DNA from 2 places in the Blautia sp. BCRC 81119 genome. Region 2 is predicted to be linked to the other one. Evidence: predicted binding sites of a transcription regulator. Region 2 holds the regulator's gene; the other holds the start of a gene.
The links. Region 2 encodes HrcA, which represses chaperone genes, less so after heat shock. Its sites were predicted from a motif close to TGTTAGCACTCNNNNNNNNNGAGTGCTAACA; they were not measured.
Positions count from the first base shown of each region.

Region 1: htpG (molecular chaperone HtpG) is a predicted target of HrcA. The motif match lies at 1,158-1,188, and genes of this name have one in related genera.

Region 1 covers NZ_QJHD01000001.1:23,860-30,534, forward strand. Annotated here, with positions in the region: gene htpG (molecular chaperone HtpG) at 1-1,035, opposite strand, end outside; gene DMI82_RS20175 (LPXTG cell wall anchor domain-containing protein) at 1,283-4,264, opposite strand; gene DMI82_RS00140 (hypothetical protein) at 4,385-4,642, opposite strand; gene DMI82_RS00145 (Cof-type HAD-IIB family hydrolase) at 4,644-5,447, opposite strand; gene DMI82_RS00150 (HAD family hydrolase) at 5,440-6,105, opposite strand; gene DMI82_RS00155 (Maf family protein) at 6,114-6,675, opposite strand, start outside.
Region 2 covers NZ_QJHD01000004.1:63,108-69,782, reverse strand. Annotated here, with positions in the region: gene DMI82_RS03515 (glycoside hydrolase family 172 protein) at 4-1,113, shown strand; gene DMI82_RS03510 (ABC transporter substrate-binding protein) at 1,129-2,382, shown strand; gene hrcA (heat-inducible transcriptional repressor HrcA) at 2,559-3,602, shown strand; gene grpE (nucleotide exchange factor GrpE) at 3,621-4,256, shown strand; gene dnaK (molecular chaperone DnaK) at 4,310-6,202, shown strand; gene dnaJ (molecular chaperone DnaJ) at 6,224-6,675, shown strand, end outside.

The DNA.
Region 1 (6,675 bases), on a different contig from region 2:
TACCTGATTATTATAAAGCTTGATGGTTCCCTCAATGGAATCATACTCTGTCCTGATCTTCGGGAAATACAGGATACCTTTCAGGTTGAACGGATAGTCCATGTTCAGATGGATCCAGAACAGCGGTTCCTTGTAATCCATAAATACCTTACGGTAAAATTCTTTATACTCTTCATCCGTGCACTCATTTGGGTGTTTCATCCAGAGCGGCTGTGTATCGCTTAAGGATACCGGCCGTTTATTGATCTTTACTTTATCTTTGGCAGGAGAAACTTCCACAACTTCTTTCTCGCCTTTATCATTCTCCTTTTCCTCCGTCTTGGCGTCCTCATGGATATGTTCAACTACCACGTCATCTTCACGGAGATCTGCCTCATCGATGGTTTCATACTCCTGTTCAGCATTTGCTTTGGAAAGATAGATATTTACCGGCATGAAAGAACAGTATTTCTCAATAACCTCTCTCATACGATATTCATTGGCAAACTCCAGGCTTTCCTCATTGAGGAAAAGAGTGATCTCTGTTCCCGGTTCTGTTTTGTTTCCGTCTGCCATCTCATACTCCGTACCACCGTCACAGGTCCAATGTACCGGTGTGGAACCCTCCTTGTAAGAGAGAGTATCGATATGAACTTCATCTGCAACCATAAATGCAGAATAAAATCCAAGTCCGAAATGACCGATCATCTGATCATCCGTTGTTTTATCCTTATATTTCTCAAGAAACTCTGTGGCACCGGAAAAAGCGATCTGTGTGATATATTCCTCTACTTCATCTGCTGTCATACCAATACCGTTATCGATAAACTTCAAAGTTTTCTGATCCGGATCAACGATAACATTTACAGCCGGTTTGTAACCTTCCGGGAATGTATAATCTCCCATAACTTCCAGCTTTCTCAGTTTGGTGATCGCATCGCATCCGTTGGAGATCATCTCTCTTACAAAAATATCATGGTCGGAATATAACCATTTCTTGATAATCGGAAAAATGTTTTCACTGTTGATTGATAAACTGCCATGTTTTGCTGACATATATGTCACTCTCCTTTTGTTTTTATTTTTGTTTTTATTTCTGATGTTCCGACAGAGTCGGAAACCTGTTGTTTTTTTCAATAAATATATACTAATACGACTTTTTACAAAAGTCAAGAAAAATTTAGCACTCATCATTATAGAGTGCTAGCAACAGCATGTAAAACGGATCTCTATGTGCAAAAAAATCCCTCCGTACATTTTTTTGTACGGAGGGTGCTGTAAAACTATCTTCTACATTCTGTTCTTATTTTTTCTTTCTACGATATACAAGGATTCCTCCAATACATACCACAGCCACGATCAAAATGATCACAAATGTCATGATCGGTGTACTGTCTCCCGTCTGCACTGCAGATTTCTGATTTGTCTGTGTCACTGCCGGACTCGGAGTCGCAGTAAGAACTGCTGCCTGTGATACCGTAAAAGTAACCGTACTTTCTGACTGTGTACCGGTATCCTTCCAGCTGGAGCCGTCATATTTCTGCTGTCCAAAGGTAACTTTCAGAGTATATTTTCCTGGCTTGCTGACACGGAATGTTGCAGTATAAGGCTCTCCATCCCAGGTACGGGTCTCTGTGATCTTCCAGCTCTTCGGCTGATATCTGGTATCTCCCTTACGCGGGTTTGTATTATCCATCCCTGCACCAGATGCTGTAAAGGTGATCTTTGTATTGGTATCATACTTGCCATTGGAATCAATTCCTGTGATCTTATTGTCCGATGCAGCGGCTTCCGTGCCCTGATATCCATTTACTGTAATACTTACTGCGATCACTGTACTGATCTTGTTAGGATTCTTAACCCCCTCCGGAAGAATGACAGTACCTTTTACATTAAATATCTGACGTTCTGCAGAAGACGGATCATAAGAAGATCCCTTAACATCCCATTTAACAGATGCCTTCTGCTCTCCCTTTGTTGTAGTGATCTTTACTGTTCCCGGAAGCTTCAGGGCTTTCTGGGTTTTCTGGGTTCCATTGGGAAGATCTTTGATATCGGATGGCTTTTTGATACCTGTAAGGTTATTCGCCTTCTTACTGTTATCTGTTTTTTTCTTTGTAACGCTGAAATGAACGTTTACATAAGCTTCCACATTTGCATCATTGGCGATCACAATGTCTTCCAGATATTCCCCCTGTGAAAGTCCGCTGACCGGCTGTACGCTAAAGGTTGCATTATCTCCTGCTTCCAGCTCTGTGGCGGAAAGTGTACCAATTGTATATGCATTTGATGAAGGCTGTTTCAAAACGATCTTTGTATTTCCGGTGTTGGTAACTGTAACTTTCTTCGCATCAGGAAGTTCCTTATAGCCTTCCTCTTTAGTTCCAAACTCCAGACTGTCTGTTACCGAAAGACCGGGATTGGGTTCCGGTTCCGGCTCCGAAACTGTAAATTCCAGCCGGACTTCAGCCAGTGTGTTTCCGGTATTCTGATCTGTCACAGAAATCGTATCACTGTGATCTCCGGCCTGAAGACCAGTCTTGGGCTGTACGGTAAAGGTTGCCGCCTTATCTCCGGGATTGAGCACTTCCGCAGAAGGCTCTCCCACCTCATAATCCTCCGGAGCAGAAAGCTGGATCCGGATAGCCTCTGTACCTGTATTCTCTACGGTTACAGGCTTTGCATCCGGCGCAGTCTCATAGCCCTGTTCCAGTGTTCCAAACTTCAGAGGGCCTTCCGGTTTCACTGTTGCAGTAACTGTTTTTGGTGTTTCTGTCTTTACCATAACCGAAGCCGTCACTGTAGCAGATGCTTCCGTGCTTTCATCAGAAGCAAATACAAGCTCTTCCACGTATGGATCATCTTTTGCAGAGAGTCCAAGCTTAGGCTGTACGGTAAAGGTCTGCTCTCCTCCCTGCGCCAACTGGATTTTTCCGCTGCTCTCCACTTCACTGACCGGCGCAATATCAAAAAACTCCGACTCAGGCTGTACTAACGTCACAGCTTCTGTACCTTCGTTTTTGATCGTGACTGTACCTGTTGTTTCTACCTTTTCATAACCGGCAGTCAGATCATCAAAAGGCAGTTCTGTCGGATCCGCAGTTAGCTTATATATTTTTTCCGTTGCAGGGTCCGATGTTTCCCCAGGATCTGTCTGCTCATTACTTTCATTATCTTCGGCTTTTTTATTTTCCGGTTCTTTTACTGTAAAGTCCGCTTCAAAGAAGACATCGGCACCTTCTTCTGTATGATACGTGATCAGATCTTTGTATTCTCCAGCCTTCAGACCTTCTCGTGGTTTTACCCACACAGCAACACTTTCACCACTCTTTAATGGCGCATCGTTAATATCCGCAGCCATGAAATTCTCCGGGGCGATCTCTTTAAAATTAAGATCTCCGGTTCCGTTATTTGTGATAGTAACCATCTGTGCTTCCGGAATTTCCGTATATCCCTCTTCCACGGAACCAAAATCCAGAATTCCACTTCCATCTTCCGTATATGCAGATGCCGAATATGTCGGTTCCTCATTTTTTTCGGTAGCGTCTGCTGCTGTATCTGCGGAAGCTGGCGTCTCCGTCTGATTGTCTCCGGATGCATCTGTCTCATCGGTATTTTGAGACCCTGACTGTTCTCCGTTTACTTCTATAACAGAGTTTTCAGCAGGCTCCTGGGTATCTGCAGGTTCCTGTACATCTGTATTCTCCTGCACATCCGCAGACTCCGTTTCTTCTGCCGGCTCTATGGTTTCCTCAGGCTGAGCACTATCAGGCTCCTCTGACGTTCCAGCTTCTGTATCCGGCGTGTTCTCTGAAGACTCCGAAGCTTCACTTTCCTCCGCATCCGGATCTTCTCCTGCTGCTTTGGCTTCTTCCTTTTTCTTTTCTGCCAGTGCTTTGGCTTCCTCCTCTGTTTCGGAAACCTCCTGGGTCGTCACCGTAAGCTCACCACTGACTCCCGTCTCTTCTTTTCCGGTGATCTTCAGAACGATCGGAATACCCAGATCTTTTTCATCGATTTTATAAGTCTTGTCAGTTCCTACCTCTGTAAGAAGGTCTCCGTCTTTTAATGACCAGGAAAAACTCACATTATCATCTGTGATCCCCTCCGGCTTGACCTTTGAGTAATCTGCACTTAAGGTAGACCCGATCGCAAGTGTTCCTTTGACCTTCAGCTTTCCATCAAGATTTCCAGATGGAGCTGTAGTGGCAAATACCATCGATGGAAGCAGCGTTACAATCATAAGCACAGCCATGACGACTGCCAGCACTCTGCTTTTTTTCATATCCCATCCTCCTTTACATCATTTTATTTTCCCCACATTTACCCTTTCTACGCAGGGCTTTCTTTTTGCTGATGCAAGTTTATCATATTTAATTTTCAGAGGTGTAATCCCTGCTTTCCGTCAGCCTTCTACGATCATATATTTTCCGTCCGGGAGTTTAAATACTTCGCTTTCTTCTTCCAGCTCCTTCAGGGAAATCCCCTCCACATCTGCGCCCATTCCATCCAGATATTTTTTAACATCCTTCAGGGAATCCAGCACAACTGCCATGCAATCCTCGAGAAATTCCTCTGCCTCCTCAAAATCCTCTGCTACCGGCTCATCAAAAAGCTGACCCTGTTTTTCCAGAAATGTCTGGACATATTCTTTCTTGTACATATTAAAGTACCTCCTTTATATCTCCGCCCGCCGCAATCAGTCTGCGAAGTACTGGTTCCACCTTCTCTGTCTCGTAGAAAGCCGCCGCCTTTACCCCTGGCTTCGCATGCTTCATGGCAAAGCTGTATTTTACAGATTTCATCATTTCAATATCATTGTATTCATCCCCGAACGCCATGCATTCATCCGGTCCGATTCCCAAAAGTTCCTGGTATTTACGGATCCCTTTTGCTTTGTTCGTGGTAAATGGAACAAAATCCACCCACGCAAATCCGGATGTCACAACAGTACATCTGTCTTTGAACCGTTCTCTCCAGTACTGGATGGATTCCTCCGTCATTCCTTCTCTCTCATAAACTGCAACCTTCATACAAGGCTCTGTGATCTCATCAAAACTCTTTATGATCTTACACTGATTTTTTACTTCTTCGATCATCAGATGGCGATAATGTTCTGTCTTGGGCATGATATAATAAAAATCCTTTGTAGAACAGGAAAATTCCGCTCCGGGCTTTTCCCATATTACCTGAATGATCTCTCTGACCAGTTCTTTGTCAAAGCTGTCGCAGTACAGAAGCTTCTCATTCTGGACAGCGAGCCCGCCATTTTCACTGATAAATGCCATCTCGTCCTTTACCGGCGCAAAAAGATTCCTCATATTGGCATACTGTCTGCCACTGGCTGCCACAAAGAGGATTCCCATTTTTTTCAGTTCCTTTACCAGCGGAAAGATCTCTTCCGGCAGCGTCTGTCTTCCACCGATAAGCAGCGTTCCATCCAGATCGCTGGCAACCATCTTAATCATGCTGCTTCTCCTCATAAATAGTAAACAGATCACCAGGTACAGCTGCTACAATATCTGCACCGTTATTTTCAAGCTCTTCTCTGTCACGGAATCCCCATAGTGCACCAACGGTATACATTCCGGCAGCACTTCCTGTCTGCATATCTGTCTTTGTATCTCCGATATACATACATTCTTCCGGCTTTACGCCGAAATCTTCTGCAATCTTCAGCGGACCATCCGGTGCCGGCTTTCTGCGGATCCCTTCCTGCTGTCCCATCACCTCATCAAACAGATCGCCATAGATCGCCTTTACCACTTTCTGCGCCGCAACATGAGGCTTATTGGAGCATACAGCCATCTTAAGGCCTGTATGTTTCAGCTTCTGAAGGGTTTCCGGCATATCTTTATATGGCACAACTTTATACAGCGGATCTTCATCAAATTTCCTGCGATAAAGTTCCCTGACTTCTTCGTAGTGTACCAGCTCCGGATCTCCTGCATCGATCAGGCATCTTCTGATCAGCATATCTGCACCTTCACCGCTGTAATAACGAAAATTATCTGCCGGCTGTGGTTTCAGGGAAAACTTTTCCATGATCTCATTCGCCACATATGCCATAGATTCCAGTGTATCCGCAATTGTTCCATCCAGATCAAATATACAAGCTTTTATCATTTTGTCTTTCATCCTCTCAGGTTCATTCCCAGTTTTTTTGTCTCATAGATCAGTCTTGCCACAGGCAGTCCCACCACGTTGTTATAATCACCACGGATTCCCTTCACATAGGCTCCCCAGGCGCCCTGGATCCCATAGCTTCCGGCTTTGTCCATTGGGTCTTTGCTGTTTACATATTCCTTTATTTCTTCCTCTGTCACCGGATAAAAGCTCACATCTGTGCACTCATGGAAGGTATGAGCTTTCCATCTCCCTTTTTCTCTTATCAGCAAAGTTACACCGGTATATACCTGATGTGTATTCCCCTGCAGCATAGCGAGCATCTCTATTGCAGCTGTCTCATCTGCCGGTTTACCTAAAATCTTACCCTCATAAGATACAACGGTATCTGCACCGATCACAACCACATCTCTCAGATCTCGGTTCTCCTCTTCCTCCAGCGCGTATGCCGTAAACATAGCTTTCTGACGAGAAAGTTCCTCCACCACTTTCGCAGGCTCTGCACTGGTGATCCGTTCTTCCCCGCTGGCAGGCTTCACTTCAAAGGCGACTCCTACCTGGCTTAAAAGT
Region 2 (6,675 bases):
GATATGTATCAGGCATTTACAGGCGGACTGGGAGGGATCGCACTTGCAAAGCATGGAAAAAGCCGTGCGATCAACGCAGAAAATCCTCATGGAGAAAAAGGCAGAGGCGGTATGGCTGCAAGTCATCTGGGACCGTCCAGAAAAGGAAGCCCGTGTCTCAGGGATATTGAGCCGGGAACTGTGGTAACTCTGGCAGAAATGGAAGGACCGGGACAGATCAATCATATCTGGATCACCGTTGATAACAAGACTACAGAGGCAGATTGCTTTGTACTGAGAGATCTTGTAATCCGTATGTACTGGGATGACGAGGAAACTCCTTCCGTGGAAAGTCCTCTGGGTGATTTCTTCTGCTGCGGATTCGGAAGGGAATGTTTTGTAAATTCTGTTCCGGTGGCTGTTGTTCCAAACAGGGGCTTTAACTGCTATTTCCCGATGCCGTTTAAGAAGAAAGCAAAGATCACACTGGAAAACCAGCATGCAAATAAAATCCCGGCTTTCTTTTATCAGGTAGATTACTGTCTCTATGATGAGCTTCCGGACGATATTGCTTATTTCCATGCGCAGTGGAGAAGGGAACGGTTGACAGAAAAAACAAAAGATTATACAATTTTGGATGGAGTAAAAGGAAAAGGCCATTATATAGGAACCTACATGGCACTTACCACACTGGAACGTTACTGGTGGGGCGAGGGAGAAATGAAGTTTTATATTGACGGAGATGAGGAGTATCCGACCATCTGTGGAACAGGAACGGAAGATTACTTTGGTGGTTCCTGGAGTTTTGCCAAACAGGTGGATGGAAAAACCGTGGAACAGAATTATAACACGCCGTATCTGGGATATCCGTATTATTCTGCCCATGACGAGCTGATCCACAATTTTTATCATAATGATGACTGCCCGCCAATGAGAGGCTTTTACAGATGGCATTTACAGGATCCAATCTGCTTTGAAGAGGATCTTCGCGTTACGATTCAGCAGATAGGCGTCGGATACCGTGGCCTGTTTGAACGACAGGATGATGTGGCAAGTGTAGCGTACTGGTATCAGACACTTCCTCATGCACCGTTCCAGCCGTTGATGTCAAAAGAGGATAGATGGCCCAGATAAAAAGGGTGGTAGAGATTGAAAAAACAGGTATTTTGCGGGGTATTTGCCCTGGCTCTGGCAGTGACAGGATGTGGAGCCCAGAAGAAGGAGGCTGCATCTGATATTGTGCCGGAGAACAGACAGGAACTGACGATCCTTCATGTGGATGCAGGCACAGAAGGCTTTGATTCTTTTATCAGCCAGGCGGAAAAAGATCTTGGAATAAAGATCCATATTGAAAAATGTCCGGCCAATGCGGACAATCGCCAGGCCAAAATAGCAACTCTTCTGACATCAGGAGATGATTCTGTTGATCTGATCACAGTAAATGATGAGATGATATCCGAATTTAAACATAAGGGATTTCTTCTTCCGTTGGAAGATACGGTTATGACAGAGGAGACAGCGGCGAATTTTCTGCAGGAATACCTGAAAGAAATATGCATGTCAGACGGACATATTTTTTCGGTACCGTTCAGGATGGATATCATGGCATTCTGGGTGAACCAGGAATTGCTGGATCAGGCTGGTCTGGACAGACTCTCCTGTCTCAGTGATCTTGAGATCCTTCAGAAAAAGCTTCAGAATACGGGAAAATATGCATATGGGGATGCATGGGAGATTTCTCACATATATAATAGTATCAGCGAGTATGTCGATTTTTTCGGAGGAGATTATACAGACTGGACGGATCCGAAAACAAGAGAAGCGGCAGAATATATGAAGCGAATGCTGGATACAGGGATGATATCAGAGGAGAATCTGATCGACCAGCATGACCAGCTGAATGAAAAATTTATAAACGGCCAGTATGGATGTATGTTTATGTATACCGGTGTGTTGAGTACTTTTCAGAATGCAGGCGTGTATGGAAAAGATAAGATCCATATGGCACCATTTCCGGAATTTGACGAGAAGGTGACCAATATCGCAACCTGGCAGTATGTACTGAATAAAAATTCTGATCATAAAGAAGCAGCTCTGAAGTTCCTTCAGTATGTGTCCGGATATGAGGCCAGTAAAAATTACGGACAGCTGATAAAAATGTGTCCGGCAAGACTGGATGTGATCGAGGATAAGAATTTTGATCTGGATGGCATTGAAATGATCCGGCAATATCTGAAAGATTATAAGCTGAAAGCAAGACCACTGTGTGCCGATTCCATAGAAGCCGTTTCGTCCATGGGAACGGAATTTCAGAAATATATGCTGGGACAGAAAACAGAAGCGGAATTTTTTGCCGGGGCACAGAACTGCATAGACCAGTATTACAAAAAAGCATCGTACTGATGCTTTTTTTGTTTTGAAAAAATAAGAACTTTTTTTCAAAACATATTGACAAATATTTTACATGGTGATATCTTAAAGACTGTAGATGTTAGCACTCCACTAAAATGAGTGCTAACAGATGTAAAAAAAGAATCAACATCCGTCAGGAAAGAATAAAAAGGAAAGGAGATGGATTCATGGAAGAGGTGTTGAATGAGCGCAAGCAAAAAATCTTAAAAGCAATCATCAAGACCTATATGGAAACCGGAGAACCGGTTGGTTCCAGGACCATTTCCAAGTATGCGGATCTCAATGTCAGTTCCGCAACGATCCGAAATGAAATGTCAGACCTGACAGATATGGGCTATATCGTCCAGCCTCATACCTCAGCAGGAAGGATTCCTTCAGATAAGGGCTACAGACTTTACGTCAATGAGTTGATGAAGGAGAAGGAAGCGGAGGTCGCAGAGCTGCGAGATCTGATCATTGAGAAGACAGATAAGATGGATAAGGTGCTTAAGAAGGTTGCGAAGGTTCTTGCTTCCAATACCAACTATGCTACCATGGTTTCCGTTCCGCAGTACAGCGGCAACAAGGTCAAGTTCATCCAGCTGTCGAGGATGAGCGAGCTTCAGCTTGTGGCAGTGGTTGTCAGTGACAACAACACAGTCCGGAACCAGATCATCAATCTGGATGAGGAAATGGACGACCAGACGATCCTGAAACTGAATCTTCTTCTTAACACCAATCTCAATGGGATTCCAATCCAGGATATCAACCTTGGGATGATCGCCAGACTGAAGGAACAGGCAGGCAGCCACAGCGGTGTGGTGGCAACGGTTCTGGATGCAGTGGCAGCCACCATTCATGTGGAAGAGGAAGATATGGAGATCTATACTTCAGGTGCAACTAACATTTTCAAGTATCCGGAGCTTGCCGATAAAGAGAAGGCAACGGAGCTGATCTCCGCATTTGAGGAGAAGCATGAACTTGCCGATCTTGTAAAAGAACAGATGTCAGATGGAGAGAATACAGGAATTCAGGTTTACATCGGTGATGAGATGCCAATCCAGACCATGAAGGACTGCAGCATTGTAACTGCCAGATATGAACTGGGAGACGGAATGTACGGAACCATCGGGATCATCGGTCCCAAACGAATGGATTATGAGAATGTAGTGGACAGTCTGAAGGAACTGAAGAATCATCTGGATGACGTTTTGAAAAAGAAGAAAACTTAGAAAGGCGGTAGAAAAAAAGTGTCGGAGGAAACAAAGAAAACATCCGAAGAGCAGGAAGCGGAGAAGGAAATCCCCGTAACTGACGGAGATCAGGAAGAAGAAAACCTGACACCGGAGGGAGAAGATCTGCCGGAGGAAGAAAATAATACTCCAGGCGAAGAAGCTGCCTCAGAGGATAAAAAAGAAGAAAAATCAAAAACTTCCTTCTTCGGAAAGAAGAAAAAAGATAAATCTGAGCAGAAGGTGGAGGAACTTACCGATCGCCTGAAGCGTACCATGGCTGAATTTGATAATTTCCGTAAAAGAACGGAAAAAGAAAAATCCAGCATGTACATCATCGGAGCAAAAGAAATCGTTGAAAAGATCCTGCCGGTTGTGGATAACTTCGAAAGAGGTCTTGCACAGGCACAGGAAGGCGATGCTTTTGCAGATGGAATGAAAATGATCTACAAGCAGCTTACCACAACACTGGATGAGCTTGGTGTGAAGCCGATCGAAGCAGTGGGAAAGGAATTCAACCCGGATTTCCATAATGCAGTGATGCATGTGGAGGATGAAGAGGTTGGAGAGAACATCGTGGTGGAAGAATTCCAGAAGGGTTACACCTACAAGGATTTCGTAGTACGCCACAGTATGGTGAAGGTTGCGAACTAACTGACAACAAACTTTATTTTAACAGATACAGACTAAAACAGGAGGAAAAAATCATGGGAAAGATTATTGGTATTGACTTAGGTACAACAAACAGCTGTGTAGCCGTAATGGAAGGTGGACAGCCGACAGTTATCGCAAATACAGAAGGCGCAAGAACAACACCATCCGTTGTAGCATTCACAAAAACAGGAGAGCGTCTGGTAGGTGAGCCTGCAAAACGTCAGGCAGTTACAAATGCAGACAGAACGATCTCCTCTATCAAAAGAGAGATGGGTACCGATTACCGTGTAACCATCGATGACAAGAAATATTCTCCACAGGAGATCTCCGCAATGATCCTTCAGAAACTGAAAAAGGATGCAGAGGCATATCTTGGTGAGAAAGTAACAGAGGCAGTTATCACAGTTCCGGCTTACTTCAACGATGCTCAGCGTCAGGCTACCAAAGATGCAGGTAAGATCGCAGGTCTTGATGTAAAACGTATCATCAACGAGCCTACAGCAGCAGCTCTTGCATATGGCCTTGACAATGAGAAAGAGCAGAAGATCATGGTATACGACCTTGGTGGTGGTACATTCGATGTATCCGTGATTGAGATCGGTGATGGTGTTATCGAGGTTCTTTCCACAGCTGGTAATAACCGTCTTGGTGGAGATGACTTTGATAAGAAAGTTACAGATTACATGCTTGCTGAGTTCAAGAGAACAGAGGGCGTAGACTTAAGCAACGACAAGATGGCTCTTCAGAGACTGAAAGAGGCAGCTGAGAAAGCTAAGAAAGAGCTTTCTTCCGCAACAACAACAAACATCAACCTTCCGTTCATCACAGCAACTGCTGAGGGACCGAAGCATTTCGATATGAACCTTACAAGAGCTAAATTTGATGAGCTGACACATGACCTTGTAGAGATGACTGCTGAGCCGGTTCGTCGTGCACTGTCTGATGCAGGTATCACAGCTTCCGAGCTTGGCCAGGTACTTCTGGTTGGTGGTTCTTCCCGTATCCCGGCAGTACAGGATAAGGTAAGACAGTTAACAGGCAAAGAGCCGAGCAAGAACCTGAATCCGGATGAGTGTGTTGCACTTGGTGCTTCTGTACAGGGTGGTAAACTTGCAGGTGATGCAGGTGCCGGTGATATCCTTCTTCTGGATGTTACTCCGCTGTCTCTGTCCATTGAGACAATGGGTGGTATCGCAACTCGTCTGATCGAGAGAAATACTACAATTCCTACAAAGAAGAGCCAGATCTTCTCCACAGCAGCAGACAACCAGACAGCTGTAGATATCAACGTTGTACAGGGTGAGCGTCAGTTCGCAAAAGACAATAAATCCCTCGGCCAGTTCCGTCTGGATGGAATCCCGCCAGCACGTCGTGGTGTTCCGCAGATCGAGGTAACATTTGACATCGATGCCAACGGTATCGTTAATGTATCTGCTAAGGATCTTGGAACAGGTAAGGAGCAGCACATCACGATCACAGCTGGTTCTAACATGTCCGATTCCGATATCGACAAAGCTGTCAAAGAAGCAGCTGAGTTCGAGGCTCAGGATAAGAAACGTAAAGAGGCGATCGACACAAGAAACAATGCAGACTCCATGGTATTCCAGGTTGAGAATGCACTGAAAGAAGCTGGCGACAAGCTTGACGCAAACGATAAAGCAAGTGTTGAGGCTGACCTCAATGCACTGAAAGATCTTCTTGCACAGACAGCAAATGCTCAGGAGCTTACTGATTCTCAGGTTGCAGATATCAAAGCTGCACAGGAGAAGATGATGGAGAGCGCTCAGAAACTGTTCTCCAAGATGTATGAGCAGACTCAGGGAGCTCAGGGTCAGGCTGGTCCTGGACCGGATATGGGCAACATGGGCGGAAACGCTGGTGCTCAGGGCGGAAATGAAGCAGGATACGGCGATGATGTTGTAGATGCTGATTACAAGGAAGTCTAAGACAAGTAGGAAATAATTACAATGGCTGATAAAAGAGATTATTATGAAGTCTTAGGTGTGGATAAAAACGCCGACGACGCAACATTAAAAAAAGCATATCGTAAGCTGGCCAAGAAATATCACCCGGATGTAAATCCGGGTGATAAAGAGGCTGAAGCGAAATTCAAAGAGGCGACAGAGGCTTACTCCGTTTTAAGTGATGCCGACAAGAGAAGACAGTATGATCAGTTTGGTCATGCGGCATTTGAAAACGGCGGCGGAGGCGGTGCCGGCGGCTTTGGTGGATTTGACTTCAACGGTGCGGATATGGGAGACATCTTCGGAGATATCTTCGGAGACCTGTTCGGCGGCGGAGGCAGAACCAGACGGGCCAACAATGGACCGATGAAGGGTGCCAACCTTCGTGCACGTGTGAACATTACTTTTGAGGAAGCGGTTTTCGGATGCGAGAAAGAGCTGGAAATCGTTCTCAA